Regions from separate parts of the Brevibacillus schisleri genome, predicted to be linked through region 4. Evidence: riboswitches for the same ligand, from Rfam matches in the RefSeq annotation. Region 4 holds a riboswitch; each other region holds the start of a gene.

Region 1 (4,076 bases), 1.7 Mb from region 4:
TCTCGAGTGGTGTGTATTTTTCCAGAGCTAGCTTCAGGTCTTCCGTCAGTCCATCCTTGGAGCCTTCGACTACATAACGGGCCAAGCGTTCTTCGAGTGTTAACGAGGAGACTTCCACACTGACTTCCTTTTTCTTTTGGCGATAAAATTCGGTGAAAGCCGCCAATGTCTCATCATTTGTCTCGAATAGAAGGGCTTCTGCCAGCTTTCTCTCGTCTTCTGGAATCGAAGCGTAGCGCTCCAGCTTTTCCGTATTGACGATGGCGTAATCAAGCCCTGCAAGAGTGGTGTGGTACAAGAAGACCGCGTTCAGCACTTCCCGACCCGCAGGAGGCAAGCCGAAGGAAACGTTACTGACACCCAGGATCGTCTTGCAAGCAGGCATTGCTTGTTTGATCAAACGAATTCCTTCTACGGTTTCCTTTGCTGAACCGATGTATTGTTCATCCCCTGTCCCTACCGGAAAGACGAGTGGATCGAAAATAATATCTTGTGGCTTTATTCCGTACTGATTGACAAGAATGTCGTACGAGCGTTGCGCGACCTCCAGCTTCTTTTCGCGAGTGATCGCCATACCCGCTTCCTCAATCGTTCCAACGACAACGGAGGCACCGAACTTATGAATAAGTGGGACGACTTCCTCAAATCGCTCCAACCCGTCTTCCAAGTTGATCGAGTTGAGAATAGCCTTTCCTTGCGAATAGCGAAGTCCCAGCTCCATGACCTTGGCATCTGTCGAGTCGATCATGAGGGGCGCTTTTACTTTTTTCACGATGAACTGTAGGAATTTTTCCATATCTTCATATTCATCACGGTCGGGGTCAGCCAAGCATATATCGATGACGTGTGCGCCGCGTTTTACTTGGGCCCGGGCAATATCAGATGCTTCTTCATAGTGACCAGCTGCAATCATTTCACGGAATTTTTTGGAACCGATGACATTGGTTCTCTCTCCTACTAGCAAGGGACGATTGTCATCTTCGACGTAAACGACCTCGATCCCGGAGACCGCACTCAGCGGTTCTACAGCTGTACTGCGTGGCTTGCAGTCTTTCAATGTCTCTGCCATCGCTTGAATATGGTCAGGCGTTGTTCCACAGCAACCGCCAGCGACGTTTATCCAGCCCTGTTCAGCGAACGCTCGCATTTTCGAAGCAAGTCCCTGTGGCGTTTCATGGTAATGACCGTTCTCGTCTGGCAAGCCTGCATTCGGATAACAGCTGACCGCACATTGGGCAATTCCTGATAGTGTCCGCAGGTGATCGCGCATGAACTCGGGTCCTGTCGCACAGTTCAGACCGATAGAGACAGGCTTTATATGCTCCAAGGAGATGTAAAACGCCTCGATGTTTTGACCCGCCAGCGTCGTGCCCATCGGCTCAATCGTACCTGACAGCATCACCGGAAGCTCCTGTCCAAGCTCTTCAAAAGCTTTGCGAATCCCGATTCCGCCAGCCTTGACGTTCAACGTATCTTGCGAAGTTTCCAGAAGAAGAACATCGGAGCCGCCAAGAATCAGACCTTTTGCCTGGCGATAATACGCCTCGACCAGCTCTTCGAAAGTGACACCGCCTGTCAACGAAAGGGTTTTGGTCGTAGGTCCCATTGCACCTGCTACAAAACGCGGCCACTCCTCCGTGGAATAGGCATCCACCGCTTCTCTGGCCAAGCGCGCTGCAGCTATATTGATCTCAAGGTCCTTCTCTGCCACATCGTACTCAGCCAAAACAATGGAAGCAGCACCAAACGTATTTGTCTCGACGATGTCTGCGCCCGCTTCTAAATATTTCTCGTGAATGGAACGGATCACATCTGGTCTGGTCAGATTCAGGAGTTCATTACAGCCATCATAGGCTTCACCGCCGAAATCATCAGCAGTCAGGTTCGCCTGTTGAAGCATGGTGCCCATTGCACCGTCCAGAATCAGAATTTTCCGGGAAAGCTGTTCGCGAAAAGTTGGTTTCATTGACGTGCCCCTTTTCTCCCTTGCATCGGCTTATTCTCCGTAATTGGGTAAATCAAATAAAAAAATCCTCTTCTTTGAAAGAAGAGGATTTGTCAGCAGATACGAAAACGCCTGAGACATCCTCTTATCTTTCAAAGCACGTAGCTTTGCTGGAATTGGCACCGGATTTTTACCGGTTGCCGAGGCTTCATCAGGCCAGTCCCTCTGCCTCTCTGGATAAGAGTCGTACACTTGTCATTTAGTTGGTTTGCGAAATGTCTTGAATGTTTGCAAGTATCTTAACACCCCCTTTGTCTCCCCGTCAATTGTGAATTGTCTATTTTTTACGGAGTCTCCCCTCTTACGCGCCCATTTTTGCCTAAGCTGGGCATCCGCCCAGTCCAATATCGGCATTCGTGTATAGACTGGAGTATAACGGAAAGGAGGGGAAACAAAGATGAGTACATCTTTCTGCGGTAACGGATTCTTCGGTGACTGCTTCGCAATCGTGCTCGTGCTGTTTATCCTGTTGGTTATTATCGGGTGCTCCTGTGACGACTGTTAGATAAGTGTAAAAAAGGCTATCCCAAAAGCCATCAGGAATGGCTTCGGGATAGCCTTTTTTTCTTGTTATTTGGTGATGATCTTGCCTGTCACGGCATCCATAGTAATATATTTGAACGCCAGCTTTTCGTCACTCCACGGCACATACGCCAGCTTTGGTTGAGCTAATTTTTGCCCATCCACATCTCTCATCAAATAGACCAGCTTTAAAGGCATGACGCGTAAATACGCCTCAACAGCCTTGTCTTTCGAGACGATCTCGTCGGATGCTGGAAGCTCCACCAACTCGTGCGTCTCTCTGTAGTTTTCAAACTTTGTCACTTTGCCAGAAGACGGATCGACTGTTACTGAATAAGCCGCTTTTTGCCCGCGATCCTGTACTGGAATGCCATCCTTGCTCATGAGATATCTGAATTCCCATTCGCCCGATGACACAGGATTCGCTTCGCCTGGCTGTATGACTTGCGCCAATTGCACTTCTTTTATGCCTGGATCAACGTATTTAGGCAGAAAGGCAAGTGCAGCCTCTTCCGCTTGCTCGCGTTTGACAGTCACTGCTGTATCGGAACGCGGTGTTCCCAGCCCGACGACACTGCCTGTTTCTGCGAGAACTTCTACGCCGATATACTTGTCATTTTTATCATTCCAGACGTATTCCTTGCGTCCGTCACGGTTACTCTCTCTATAGGTCGAGTCATCCACTTGTATGCCGAATTCCGCTTTCAGCAACGCCTTTGCCTCATCCTTGGAGCGAACCTTGACGTATTCCTTTGGAGATTCGATCGGATGTGCTTCCTTCGTATTCAACTGATCATAAGCAAGCCCGTTATCTCCCGTTCCATACACCATCTTGCCATTGGTCGCGTCGATATACCACTCCTGACCATCTTCACGTCCTCTTTGCATGAAGGAAACAGCTGGTGTGTACTCCAGAATGGGCTGCCACATATCCCCTTGTTTTGATTGTGGCTGTATTCTCGGATTCTGCACGTACCGAAGCTTCATATGCTCGCTCAGCTCTTTGATGGCTACCTCTTCTGACACAGCAGTCGATACATCCGGGTACTGCGACGTCTCAAATGATTCGAGCTCCTTACTGAAATATTCGAGGTGGCCAGAGTCGGTTGTATTGATGCTTATTTCATCAGACAACACCGGCATCCCGTTATAGTATCTCAGGTACAATCCCGGATGGTTGGCGTCCAACAACCGATAGTTCTCGCTATCAGCCCCGAGCAGCTTGTTCAGGAACTGTCGCTCTTGCTCCAATGCTTTTGCTCCATCTGCTCTTTTCTGGCTCGCTGCTTCCTTTTCATCCTTAAACAGAAGCCTATACAATTCCAATGTTTGACCATTGCCAGTGATCACAAGAGAAACCTGATGCCCCTCTTTGTTCGTTTTCCCCAAAATGAATGACATGCCATCGTGGTTCTTTTCTTTATCCAAAAGAAGAAGGGATGGGCTCAAATCGGGCATGGCATCTGTCAGCTTGGTGAAAAAGGCTTGTTCGCTCTTGTTCAATCGCCCGAAAAACGCGACTTGCTCACGTTCGTCAATTCCAACCGAC
Region 2 (4,076 bases), 3.7 Mb from region 4:
GATTGAACTTGCATAGAGCCTACAAATTTCGATTGTATCCAAACAAAGAACAAGCAACACTCATCAACAAGACAATCGGATGTACTCGCTTTGTATTCAATCACTTTCTTGCGAAACGAAAAGATGCTTACGAACAAGAAAACAAAACGCTGAATTACAACGACTGCTCTGCTTTGCTCACGCAACTTAAAAAAGAAATCAAATGGTTGAAAGAAGTGGACTCCACTGCCCTGCAATCAACCTTAAAAGATTTGGATTCCTCATACAGAAAGTTTTTCAAAGAGAAAAAAGGCTATCCCAAATTCAAGAGCAAGAAGAACCCAAAGCAATCCTATACATGCAAGATGAACATCAAAATAGAAAGGAATCGCATCAAACTTCCTAAGCTAGGATGGGTATCGTTTGCTAAATCCAGAGAAGTGGAAGGGCGAATCCTATCGGCTACGATTAGATGCAATCCTTCAGGTAAATACTTTGTATCCGTATTGTGTGAAACAGAGAGTAATTTACTCCCAAAAGTAGAACGAACAGTTGGGATTGACCTTGGAATCAAGGATTTCGCCATTCTCTCTACTGGTGAGAAGGTGGCAAATCCCAAATACTATCGCAAGTATGAAAAACAACTGGCGAAGTGGCAACGGATTCAATCTCGTAGAAAAAAAGGCAGCAACAACCGGAACAAGGCGCGTACCAAAGTAGCTATACTCCACGAAAAAATTGCAAATACCCGTAACGATTTCCTACATAAGCTGTCAACCAAGCTGATCAACGAGAGCCAAGTGATCTGTTTGGAGGACTTGCAAGTGGAAAATATGGTCAAAAATCACAAGTTAGCCAAATCCATTGCAGATGCTTCGTGGTCTATGTTTCGTACGATGTTGGAGTATAAGGCAGAATGGTATGGAAGAAAGGTCTCTATTGTTGGAAAACAATTTCCTTCAAGCCAGCTCTGCTCAACTCCAAACTGTGGATACCGCAACAAAGAAGTGAAAAGTCTCAACTTGCGCAGTTGGATATGCCCGCACTGTGGCGTGCAACATGATCGTGACCAAAACGCTGCGATCAATATCGAGCAAGAAGGACTTCGATTGTTGGCGTAGTCAACTAAACTGTGGGACACACAGGGATAGCTTGGTAAAATTCACTCCGTTAGGAGTGACTACCCAAGAATCCCCCGCCTTTAGGCATGGGGAGTGTCAAACCGTATGATTGAGCAAAATATTGAAGGGGAAAAAATTCCGTCTCCCACTATGCATGAGTTTTTTCGGTCTTATTATGACAAAGGAATCGACCCGATCATGCCGTTCATTGCAAGAAAGGGAAATGAGCTGCAAATCAAGGGGATCGCATTATTTCGAGGGGAGCGTTATGTAGGGTGGATCACACCCAAGGAAGCCTTTTTAATCAAGCTCATGCATGGAAAATTCCGCATTGGCGATACTTCTGTCCCTGCTCATATTTTTGGTGAGGTAACCAAGAATCGCGGAAGTAAAAAAGACCGTGTGCAGCTTGTCTTTGATACGATTTCCAGCCATTCAAAAATCGAGCTGACCCAAGTATCTCCCCCGATCTTTGATATTCACATCCGATTAAATGCGCGGATTTTGGAATTAACCCTCCCGCTGAAACTAGAGAATGCCAGGTTGATGAAAATCATGGAACATGCACTGGAAGAAGAGCTCGGAAAAGAACTGCAGAAAGTAGTCCACAAATTGCAGGATCTCAATGTCGATCCCGCTGGTTTCGGGATCGTGTATCGCTCAAATAGAAGAGGGAAGGCAAATATGACGCAGGCTGAATGGAGAAAGATGTTCAAAGACGCGACATTTCGCTTTCACGTAAAGTCAACCATCATCCGCAACGGCGTCATGGATTAAAAAACTTTTTCCTGCTATTACTATTGACGTGATATTTTCAAAAAGGATATAATCCGTTTTGTATCAACAAGAAATAGAAAAAACGAACATAATATACGTAGATATCTTTCTTATCAAGAGAGGCGGAGGGACAGGCCCTATGAAGCCCGGCAGCCGGTTCATTTTCGAATGAACGTCGCGGTGCCAATTCCTACAGGATTTTTGGATCTTGTGTAGATGAGAAGGGTGGATGCGAACGTATACATTGCGTTGCAGCCCCTTTTTCGTTTATGAAAAAGGGGTTTTTATATTTTTATCAAGATTATGGTCGGGAGGTGGATGCGTTGATCCAACTGCGTCATTTGCATAAAAGCTATCAAGTACAAGGTAAAACCATCCCAGCATTAACGGGGATCGACCTTTCCATAGAGCAAGGCGAAATATACGGGATTATCGGACACTCTGGTGCAGGGAAAAGTACGTTGATCCGGTGCATCAATTTGCTGGAGCGCCCAACTTCGGGGGAAGTTATTGTGGACGGCGTCGATTTGACGAAGCTGGATGAAGGAAAGCTGCAAGAAAAGCGCCGCGCAATCGGCATGATTTTTCAGCATTTCAACTTGCTGTCTTCTTCGACGGTCGGCGAAAATGTTGCTTTTCCGCTCAAGCTGGCAAAGCGTTCGAAGGCAGAGATTGATAAGAAAGTAAACGAGCTGCTGAAGCTGGTTGGCTTGGAGGCACATAAGGACAAATATCCGTCTCAGCTGTCTGGCGGACAGAAGCAGCGTGTCGGGATCGCCCGTGCGCTCGCGAATGATCCAAAAGTGCTGCTCTGCGACGAAGCGACATCGGCTCTCGATCCGCAGACGACGAACTCCATTCTGGCACTGCTCTTGGACATCAACCGCAAGCTGGGCCTGACCATTGTGTTGATTACCCACGAGATGCACGTCATTCGCTCCATTTGTGATCGTGTCGGCGTGATTGATGGAGGAAAGATCGTCGAGTCGGGTAACGTACTGGATGTATTCCTTCGTCCAAAGCATCTAACGACACAAGAATTCGTGGAGCAAGTAGCCGATTCTACAGAGCTGCGCGAAGCGGTCGAGCACGAAAAGGCTTCGGGGACCCGCACGATTGCTCGTGTCACCTTCCTTGGAGAAAAAACATACCAGCCGATCCTTTTCCAAACCATGCAAGAGACTGGTACGGTATTCAGTATTTTGCAGGGAACGATTTCTCGCATGAAAGATACGCCGTATGGTCAGCTAGTGATCGAGCTGGAAGGCGATGTCACACAGAATCAAAAGACCATCGAGACGCTGCGCCAACGTGGCTTGGAAGTAGAGGTGATATAAATGGACTGGACATTCGTAAATGTGGATTGGGCTGAAATCGGCGAAGGTACGATGGACACCCTCACGATGCTGGGCTTCTCCACTCTGTTTACCGTCCTGATTGGTTTGCCGTTGGGCATCATTTTGTTTTTGACTTCTCGCGGACAGCTTTTGCAAAACCGCACTTTTTATACGATTGCATCATTCGTTGTCAATGTATTGCGCTCGGTACCATTTATTATTCTGATGATCTTGCTGATTCCAGTAACGAAAATGATCGTAGGAACTTCACTTGGTGTACTGGGTGCCATTCCGCCGCTCGTATTTGGTGCCGCTCCGTTTTTCGCACGTTTGGTGGAAACCTCCCTGCGTGAGATTGATAAGGGCGTGATTGAGGCCGCACAATCTATGGGTGCTTCCAATTGGCAGATCGTCTGGAACGTCCTTTTGCCAGAGTCTAGATCCGGTCTGATCGCGGGTATTACGATCACGACGGTAACACTGGTCTCCTACACGGCGATGTCTGGGGTAATTGGCGGTGGTGGTTTGGGTGACTTGGCGATCCGATACGGTTATCAGCGTTTCCAAACCGATGTTATGGTTGTGACTGTGGTTATTTTGCTGGTGATGGTACAGATCTTACAATCGCTGGGGGACCGTCTGGTTCTGAAATTCAGCCGTAAGTAGGATCTTTCCATATAGATTTTCAAAAAATAAGATGAAATACATGCAAGGGGGAAATCATTCATGAAAAAGCTAGTCGTATCTGTACTTTCTACTGTGTTGGCATTTTCTTTGGCAGCTTGCGGAGGCAAAACCGAAACAGCACCTGCTCCAGCTGAAGGCGGCGCACAAGGCGGAAAACAGGAAGTAACATTGAAGG
Region 3 (4,076 bases), 2.1 Mb from region 4:
TCCGCTTGCAGGTTGGCTAGGCCTGCCAATTGGGGATAGTAAATCGTGGTGTTCGGACGGCTAATCGTCCGTGTCAGCACAGTAGCTGGCAATTGATTGAGTTCCACTTTTTTCCGTTTGCCTCCTGTACGTGTGAGTTGTGTAATAGCCTATTCGAAATTGTTTTTGGCTGTTCTCACTTTTTTCACAAATTTGGCAAAGGTTTGGCTATATAATGGGGAAAGAATCCGATACATAAGTAATAAGGAAAAGGGGGGCAATTATGATTCAATTGATTCGCAATACCTTGACTGACAAAGAAGGTTTTATGATTTTCATCCTATGGAATCATTTGTGGATGGCGGGACTCATTGCCTACCAAGTGGATGTGAACTTCTGGAAAGTGACGTCCTTGGGATTGCTGGTCACTTTAATTGTTTCGCCGTATTATTTCATTCGCAAAGATAGTCTTGTGATTCGTTACCTGGTGGCAATTGGACTCATGTTTTATGCGATTTCATTCGATCACTTTACCGATTACCAGGAGATCACCTTCCTCGCTTTTATCGTCATGGGCTTTTTAGCAGCGTATTTGGATTGGAAGCTGGTCGTAACAGCGGGAATTACCCAAATCATTGTCACGGTTATCGGGTTCTACACAGGAACCTACCAGATCTTCGATGGTGATTTTTCGGAGATCAATTTGCTTATGCGTATTGTCACGATTCTCATGATGATGGGAGCCGTAACGTATCTGTGTCTCGCCGGACAAGCCTCCCTGCAAAAAGCGCACGATGCAAGGCAGGAAGCGGAAGAGAAAGAGCGCCGTCTGGGAGAAATGCTTTTGAACATCCAGCAAATGACGGAGCAGCTGGATCGTACCAGCGATCATGTACATGAGCATGCGGAAGGTACGAAGCGCAATACAGATGAAATGATGGTAGCCTTTAAGGAAGTCGCCGTCGGTATGGAATCGCAGGCGAATTCTACGGTGAAGATCGAAGAAGAGGTTCAATCCATCGATCAGGAAATCGAGGCAGTCACATCGCAGACCAACGCAATGAAAACAGAATCGCAACAAAACAACCGTCGTCTGACAGAAAGCGTTCAGATGATGAACGAGCTGTCCTCACAGATGGAGCAAATTGTGCAGGCAGTCAATGTAGCAGCCTCTACGATTCACCAGCTCAATCGACAGGCGAATCGCGTAGAGGAAATTGTCGGCGCTATTAATCAGATCGCGACACAAACGAATCTGTTGGCACTGAATGCGGCGATTGAATCGGCGCGTGCAGGTGAGCATGGACGGGGATTTGCTGTTGTTGCGGATGAGGTACGCAAGCTGGCAGAACAAAGCGCGACAGCCACACAGGAAATTACCGACATTCTCAAGTCACTCCACCAGGAAAGTGAGAATGCGGTGCAACATATGAGCAGTGGGGAAGTGTCTGTTGCAAAAGGCCAAGAGCTGGCCGTAAAAACAGTGGCCTCCATTGAAGCAGTGCGTGCCGGGATGATGGCCTTCCTAGAAGCAGCTGATCAGGTAAGCTCCAGCATGGACCGGGTAAAAGTGCGTTCCGGCGAAGTTGCCATCGAGATGTCGACCATTACGGCCGTAACCGAGGAATCGGTAGCCAACTTAGAAGAGCTGTTTGCGACAGCAGAAAACCAGCATCAAAAAGTGCGTGAGATTACGGAAGAGCTGGGTGAGCTGAATACGTTGTCGCATCGCCTCCAGCAAACCTTTCACGTAAATTAGTGGTTGCGCTTCTCGCCAATTTCTCGGTGCTGAAAAGACGACTTTTTAAACTTTTATTTACTTGTAGAAGTGTTTGGAATTGAGAAAAAAGAATTGCATTTTCGAACCGTTCTGCTAGAATGAATTCCATTGTAACTAAATATATTCACCTACCTTATCAAGAGCGGCGGAGGGACTGGCCCGATGATGCCCGGCAACCACTGATCATGTCTTATGCATGAACAGAAAGGTGCCAATTCCTGCAAAACCTGTACCATGGTTTTGACAGATGAGGAAGAGAACGGCTTCGTACGCAAACTCTTCCTCCGGGGAGAGTTTTTTTGTTGTATTTGTTAAAGATGAGGAGGAATATACGAACAATAAATAAATTTTATAAGGGAATATTCGTAAATAGTATTGAAAAAATGGGTAAAAAGCCGTACATTACCTAATAGGATAAAGAAAAACGTAAAGTTCGGATAGGGAGAGATACATCATGAAGAAGTTATTGCTGGCATTAACGACATTCGCAGTATTGGCAACAGGGTGCTCGACTGGCACAAGCGCACCGGCAGATCAGCCAGGAGGACAAGCAGCAGGACAAGAGGGCGCGGCCAAAAAGCGAATTGCCTTGATTTTGCCTGAGAAAATCGGTGTGAATCCATTCTTCCAACAAATGGACGAGGGTGCAAAGAAAGCCGCACAAGAGCTGGGCGCAGAAGTAAAAACGATCGAATCTACAGACCATGGAGCGATTGAAGAAAATCTGCGTGTGGCTGTTGCAGAAAATTATGATTTGATCATCACTTCTTCTTTTACATCAGAGGATGCATTGAAAAAAGTAGCTACCGAAAATCCTGACCGTAATTTTGCGATTATTGATACGGTAGTGGATTTGCCAAACGTTCGCAGTGTTACCTTCCGCGAGCAGGAAGCGGCTTACCTGGTGGGAGCAGCAGCAGGCTTGGCAACGAAAACGAACAAAGTGGGTATGGTTGTCGCACTTGATATTCCGCAGTTGAAAAAATGGACGGTTGGCTTCGGAGAGGGCTTGAAAGCGACAAATCCAAAAGCAGAGCTGATGGTCAACTATGTAGGAAGCTTCACTGACCCGGCAAAAGCGAAGGAATTGGCTTTGCTCCAAGCTTCCAAAGGCGCTGATTTCATTAACGGTGCAGCAGCAGTAGGCGATCTCGGCGTTTTCGAAGCAGCGAAGGAAAAAGGCTTCTTCACAGCAGGGCAGGACGTTGACCGTACCACGATTGACCCAGAGCATATTGTTCTGTCCCAATTGAAAGGAACTGACGCGGCAGCTTATGAAACCGTGAAGACCTTTGTAGAAGGAACGTTCAAACCAGGTGTTGTGGCATACGGCTTGAAGGAAAAAGGTGTTGGTGTAACCTATGTCACGCACGAAAGCAAGACGCCGCTGAACGCTTTTATTGGACAAGAAGTGGTGGATAAAGTGAAAGCGATCAGCGATGAGATTGTAGCGGGCACTCGCAAAGTACCAGACCAGTTTTAAAAAGGTTCTCGGTGCTGAATGTTTATTTATAGCTTGTGCACAGTGATGGATGTGACCGACTACGGCTGTGTAGTCGGTCTTCCATTTTCATAAAAGGACGTACAGAAATGAGGGAGTGGGAATGACCGATCGCTTGGAAATGAGGGGCATGACCAAGAAGTACGGAGATTTTACCGCCAACGACAAGGTGTCGTTCTCACTGGCAGCAGGAGAGGTCCATGCGATTGTCGGGGAAAATGGAGCGGGCAAAACGACACTGATGCGGATGCTGTACGGGATGGAGCAGCCGACGTCAGGAGAGATCGTGTTAAACGGCAAGCCAGTTGTTTTTCGCGGACCAGAGGACGCGATTCGAAATGGAATCGGGATGGTTCACCAGCACTTTATGCTCTTCGGAGAATTCAGTGTGACTGAAAATATCGTGATCGGATATGAGCCGAAGAAAGCAGGCTTTTTCAAAAGAAAGGACGCAGAGGACAAGGTGCGGGCGCTGAGTGAGCAGTATCGCATTCCAATTCATCCGCAGGCTATGGTAGCGAATTGCTCGATCGGGGAACAGCAACGGGTCGAAATTCTGAAGGTCCTGTATCAGGGAGCGGATATTATTGTGTTGGACGAGCCGACTGCTGTCCTTACTCCGCTGGAGGTACGCGACCTGCTGCAAACGATTCGAAACTTGGCAAAGAGCGGCAAGAGCGTCATTTTGATTACACATAAGTTGCAGGAAGTCATGGAGGTAGCCGATCGTATTACGGTACTGCGCGGGGGCAAAGTGACGGGAACGGTTTCGCGGAATGAGACAAATGCGGATGATTTGGCAAGATTGATGGTCGG
Region 4 (4,076 bases):
CCAACGGTTATGTAACAGAATCGAGAATCGACATGGACCTCCACACGGGTACTCATGTGGATGCTCCCCTGCACATGGTGAATGCTGGTGATACATTTGAGAGTGTTTCCTTGGAGAAGCTAGTGGGCCCTTGCAAGGTTCTCGATCTCACAGCGGTCGAGGACAGGATCACTCGCGCTGACTTGGAGAGCTTCGATCTTGCCCAAGGAGATTTTGTCCTGTTTAAAACGAAAAACTCTTTTGAAGAGGCGTTCTCCTTTGAATTTGTCTTTCTGTCTGAAGAAGGTGCGGAATATGTAAGTGAGCTAGGGGTGCGTGGCATTGGTACCGATGCACTTGGAATCGAACGCAGCCAGGAAGGTCACCCCACACATAAAAAATTGTTTGCAGCGGGAGTCATTGTCGTGGAAGGCTTGCGGCTAGCAGAGGTCCCGCCAGGCGAGTATTTTCTGGTAGCTGCACCACTCAAGCTGGTCGGCACGGATGCAGCCCCGGCAAGGGTCCTATTGTTTGAAGGTTTACATAGTAATTTGTCTATTGAAACTGAATGACGAGGAGTGAGAAACATATGCTCAGACGACCAGAGCGCGATGAATACGCTGCTTATTTTGACGATTACATTGGTCTTGTACCGGAGGGGGAGCTCCAAACGATCCTCACGCAGCAAGGAGAGAGGCAAGTCGCGTTCTTTTCGTCCCTTGTGCCCGAGCAAATTGATTATCGGTATGCGCCAGGCAAATGGACGGTTAAAGAGGTGTTGGGTCATCTCATCGATACAGAACGCATCATGAGCTATCGCTTGCTGAGAATTGCGAGAGGAGATCAGACACCCCTCGTCGGTTTTGATGAGAATGCTTTTGTTGAACACTGGTGTTTTCAGCTAAGAGACCTGTCTGATTTACTGGAAGAGTATAAGGCTGTCCGTGCTGCCACCATCGCGCAGGTGCGAGGAATTTCTCCAGAAGCGTGGTTGCGTACAGGACTTGCCAACGGAAACAAGCTATCTGCAAGGACGTTGGCGTATGTGATTGCTGGACATGAAGCTCATCACACTCGCATTTTGAAAGAGCGGTATTTGGGGGAAGGTAAAATCTGAAGGTAGTAGTGAGAATAGACAATTTCATAGGTGGAAACAGGTTCCTTAGAGCGTAACCAATTCGCCACAAGGATAATAGGGAAGCTCGGTGCAAATCCGACACGGTCCCGCCACTGTAAGAGGGAGTCAGCGTCCAACAAGCCACTGGTCTATCAAAATAGACGGGGAAGGCGACGCTAGGCGATGAACTCATAGTCAGGAGACCTGCCTGTTTCGACAACACTGATAGACCTACGGGAGATAGGGAGGTGTTAGAGATGGCTTGCGAAAAACAGCGAGTGGACAAGTATGCCCCTCCTTTTCTGGCATTTTCTAACGATCGTCACGGTCGTGAGGAAAATGCTCTTTTTATTTTGGGCAGAATAATAGAAGAGGAGGGCGAGCAATGATCCAACTTTTTATTTGCCAATGGTGCGGATATGTTGAGGAAAAAGAGCAGTCTGAGGAATGCCAGGAGGGCGTGTTTCATTGTGCTTGCTGCAGTTTGGAAGAGGTAGAGAGCCTGTTCACCCACAACTGAAATCCTTGCCAAATTAGCTTGCAATCAGAAAAGAAAGAATTTTGTTGACGCTTGCCTTGGAATTTCTTAGAATAAAGCTCAACAGCATAAATGGTTCTTATCCAGAGAGGTGGAGGGTCTGGCCCGATGAAGCCCGGCAACCGTTGCATATTGCAACAAGGTGCCAATTCCTGCGAGACGTTTTGTCTCGAAAGATAAGAAGCGGGTTACTCCATTAGTAGATGAACCTTCTTCTTAGCGAAGAAGGTTTTTTTAATTTCATATTTTCTTTATCCAGAGAGGTGGAGGGACTGGCCCGATGAAGCCCGGCAACCGTCACGCATATTTTGTGACAAGGTGCCAATTCCTGCAGGACATATACGTCCTGGGAGATAAGGAGGGGGAGCATTCGCTGCTATCAAGCCTTCTTCTTATCGAAGATGGCTTTTCTTTTTATCTAAAATTCGGGGTATGGGGTGGTCAGGATGAGTGCAGAAGTAGTACGCGTGGGATTATTGGGATTGGGGACAGTGGGTAGGGGCGTAATCAAAACGATCCGTTCACAACAAGAGAAGCTGGCTTCTCGTCTGGGAAAACGAATTGAGATCGTCAAGGCATTGGTGCGTGACTCGGAAAAAGAGCGTGCGGTTCATGTCGACCCGGCTTTACTGACGACAGATTTTGAGGATGTATTGAGAAGCGATGTGGATATCGTGGTGGAGGTCATGGGCGGTGTAGAACCTACCTATGACTACGTACGTGCTTTGATCGAAAAGGGCTGCCATGTGGTAACCGCCAACAAAGAGCTACTGGCGAAAAAAGGAACAGAGCTAGTCGATTTGGCAAATCAGCATCAAGTGCATCTTGCCTATGAAGCGAGTGTGGCTGGGGGTATCCCGATCTTGAGTGTGCTCCGGCAGTTTCTACGTACGAACGATATCCAAGGCGTTCGCGGTATTCTCAACGGAACAACGAACTTCATTTTGACGAAAATGGAAGCAGAGCAGCTCTCCTACCAGGAGGTACTCAAGCAAGCACAGGAGCTGGGCTATGCAGAAGCAGACCCTCGTTCGGATGTAGAAGGCTTTGATGCTATGTACAAATTGTATATCCTGGCACAGCTTGTTTATGGAGAATCACTGCCTTTAGCGGATGTTGTTCGCAAAGGTATTGCGGATTTGTCAGCAGGTCATATTCGGATTGCAAGCGACTTAGGGTACCGGATCAAGCTGATCGCGCAGGCTTATCAAGCCGAAAAAGGCATTCGCCTATCTGTTGAACCAACCATGCTTCCGTTGAGCCATCCGTTGGCGCAAATCCACGATGCGTTTAATGCGGTCCAGCTATCCGGCAATATCGTAGGAGACTTGTTGTTTACAGGAAGAGGGGCAGGAGAGCTCCCTACAGCAAGTGCAGTCGTGGAGGATTTGGCCTATTTATTGACACAGCCATTCACACCGCATCCTACCTGGAAAGAAAAAACGGCTGACAAAGCTGGATGCACGGTGGACTCGGCAGAACACGTCCTATGTTATCTGGAGGGCTCATGTCATACTGCGACGCCAGATCGTGTCTTGCATTTCCTTCAGCAGGCCGGGGTGAACGTGCATAAACTAAAAGTCCAATTCGATTTGGGAGGCGTCTTGCGCGCAGGGTTGGTCGTGACGGGAATCAGTGAACAGCATGAGTCCTTATTGAAAAATGATTTTGGCTTAGAAGTGCGCTGCTTCCCTATTCTTGAATCTGCGTAAGTAAGAGGAACCATAAGAAGAAATGCCGTATTTCTAGGAATCTGGAAACACGGCTTCTTTTATCAGGGGGCAGTCTCCACCGCCTTTGCACGTGGCTGCACACACCCGTCACTTTGTATGTCGACTTGCTCAGAAATGGATTCAATGCGTTTTAACAGGGCAGCGCCGTTGCTTTCATTCATGGGTACAGCTTGTCCCAATTCTGCATGAAATGGAAGCATCGTTAGCTCACAATCACCACTTTTGGAGCAGTTTGCTAGCAGGACCATTGTTTCCCAAGTCTTGGGTTCGTTTGAACGTGTGAAAACGAAATTGCCAAGACTGTACGCAATCCATTTGTCGTTGTATCGTTCAAAGCCTTGCAGTACGTGGGGATGACCGCCGACAATCAAATCTGCACCAGCATCGATGTAGGCACGAGACAGCTCCTTTTGATGATCGACAGGATAATCGGAGCGTTCTTTGCCCCAGTGTGCAATCACCACCACGAGATCCGCTTGGCTGTTCGCATCCTGGATCGCTTTCACTGCCAGTGTAGGATCATAGGAAGCGGCCATACCCGGCTGGGAATTCCCTGCAAACCAGCTCGTTTCGGGAATGACCCTGCTGAAGCCAAGAATCGCGATCTTGATGCCGTTCTTTTCTAGGAAAACAGGTGAATAGGCGCGGTTTGCATCCTTACCGGCACCGACGTATTCTATTCGGTTTTCGTCCAAAGCTTCAAAGGTAT

The links. Region 4 has a riboswitch for S-adenosylmethionine ahead of ACUUHJ_RS19790 (homoserine dehydrogenase). Riboswitches for the same ligand answer to the same signal wherever they lie in the genome.
Region 1: another riboswitch for S-adenosylmethionine. It lies ahead of metH (methionine synthase); the one in region 4 lies ahead of ACUUHJ_RS19790 (homoserine dehydrogenase).
Region 2: another riboswitch for S-adenosylmethionine. It lies ahead of ACUUHJ_RS02850 (methionine ABC transporter ATP-binding protein); the one in region 4 lies ahead of ACUUHJ_RS19790 (homoserine dehydrogenase).
Region 3: another riboswitch for S-adenosylmethionine. It lies ahead of ACUUHJ_RS29765 (BMP family lipoprotein); the one in region 4 lies ahead of ACUUHJ_RS19790 (homoserine dehydrogenase).

What each region holds. Positions count from the first base shown of each region.
Region 1 is NZ_JBVNDM010000001.1:2,453,967-2,458,042, reverse strand. It holds gene metH (methionine synthase) at 1-1,966, opposite strand, end outside; SAM riboswitch class I at 2,088-2,189, opposite strand; gene ACUUHJ_RS12175 (YjcZ family sporulation protein) at 2,403-2,510, shown strand; gene ACUUHJ_RS12170 (YcdB/YcdC domain-containing protein) at 2,576-4,076, opposite strand, start outside.
Region 2 is NZ_JBVNDM010000001.1:541,297-545,372, forward strand. It holds gene tnpA (IS200/IS605 family transposase) at 1-6, shown strand, start outside; gene tnpB (IS200/IS605 family element RNA-guided endonuclease TnpB) at 9-1,100, shown strand; gene ACUUHJ_RS02845 (Ger(x)C family spore germination C-terminal domain-containing protein) at 1,206-1,877, shown strand; SAM riboswitch class I at 1,985-2,100, shown strand; gene ACUUHJ_RS02850 (methionine ABC transporter ATP-binding protein) at 2,201-3,214, shown strand; gene ACUUHJ_RS02855 (methionine ABC transporter permease) at 3,215-3,880, shown strand; gene ACUUHJ_RS02860 (MetQ/NlpA family ABC transporter substrate-binding protein) at 3,941-4,076, shown strand, end outside.
Region 3 is NZ_JBVNDM010000001.1:6,282,496-6,286,571, reverse strand. It holds gene ACUUHJ_RS29775 (DUF3298 and DUF4163 domain-containing protein) at 1-107, opposite strand, end outside; gene ACUUHJ_RS29770 (methyl-accepting chemotaxis protein) at 263-1,738, shown strand; SAM riboswitch class I at 1,890-2,013, shown strand; gene ACUUHJ_RS29765 (BMP family lipoprotein) at 2,214-3,242, shown strand; gene ACUUHJ_RS29760 (ABC transporter ATP-binding protein) at 3,364-4,076, shown strand, end outside.
Region 4 is NZ_JBVNDM010000001.1:4,199,214-4,203,289, reverse strand. It holds gene ACUUHJ_RS19810 (cyclase family protein) at 1-551, shown strand, start outside; gene ACUUHJ_RS19805 (DinB family protein) at 569-1,096, shown strand; cobalamin riboswitch at 1,118-1,322, shown strand; gene ACUUHJ_RS19800 (hypothetical protein) at 1,345-1,485, shown strand; gene ACUUHJ_RS19795 (hypothetical protein) at 1,482-1,616, shown strand; SAM riboswitch class I at 1,711-1,817, shown strand; SAM riboswitch class I at 1,883-1,994, shown strand; gene ACUUHJ_RS19790 (homoserine dehydrogenase) at 2,081-3,346, shown strand; gene ACUUHJ_RS19785 (CapA family protein) at 3,409-4,076, opposite strand, start outside.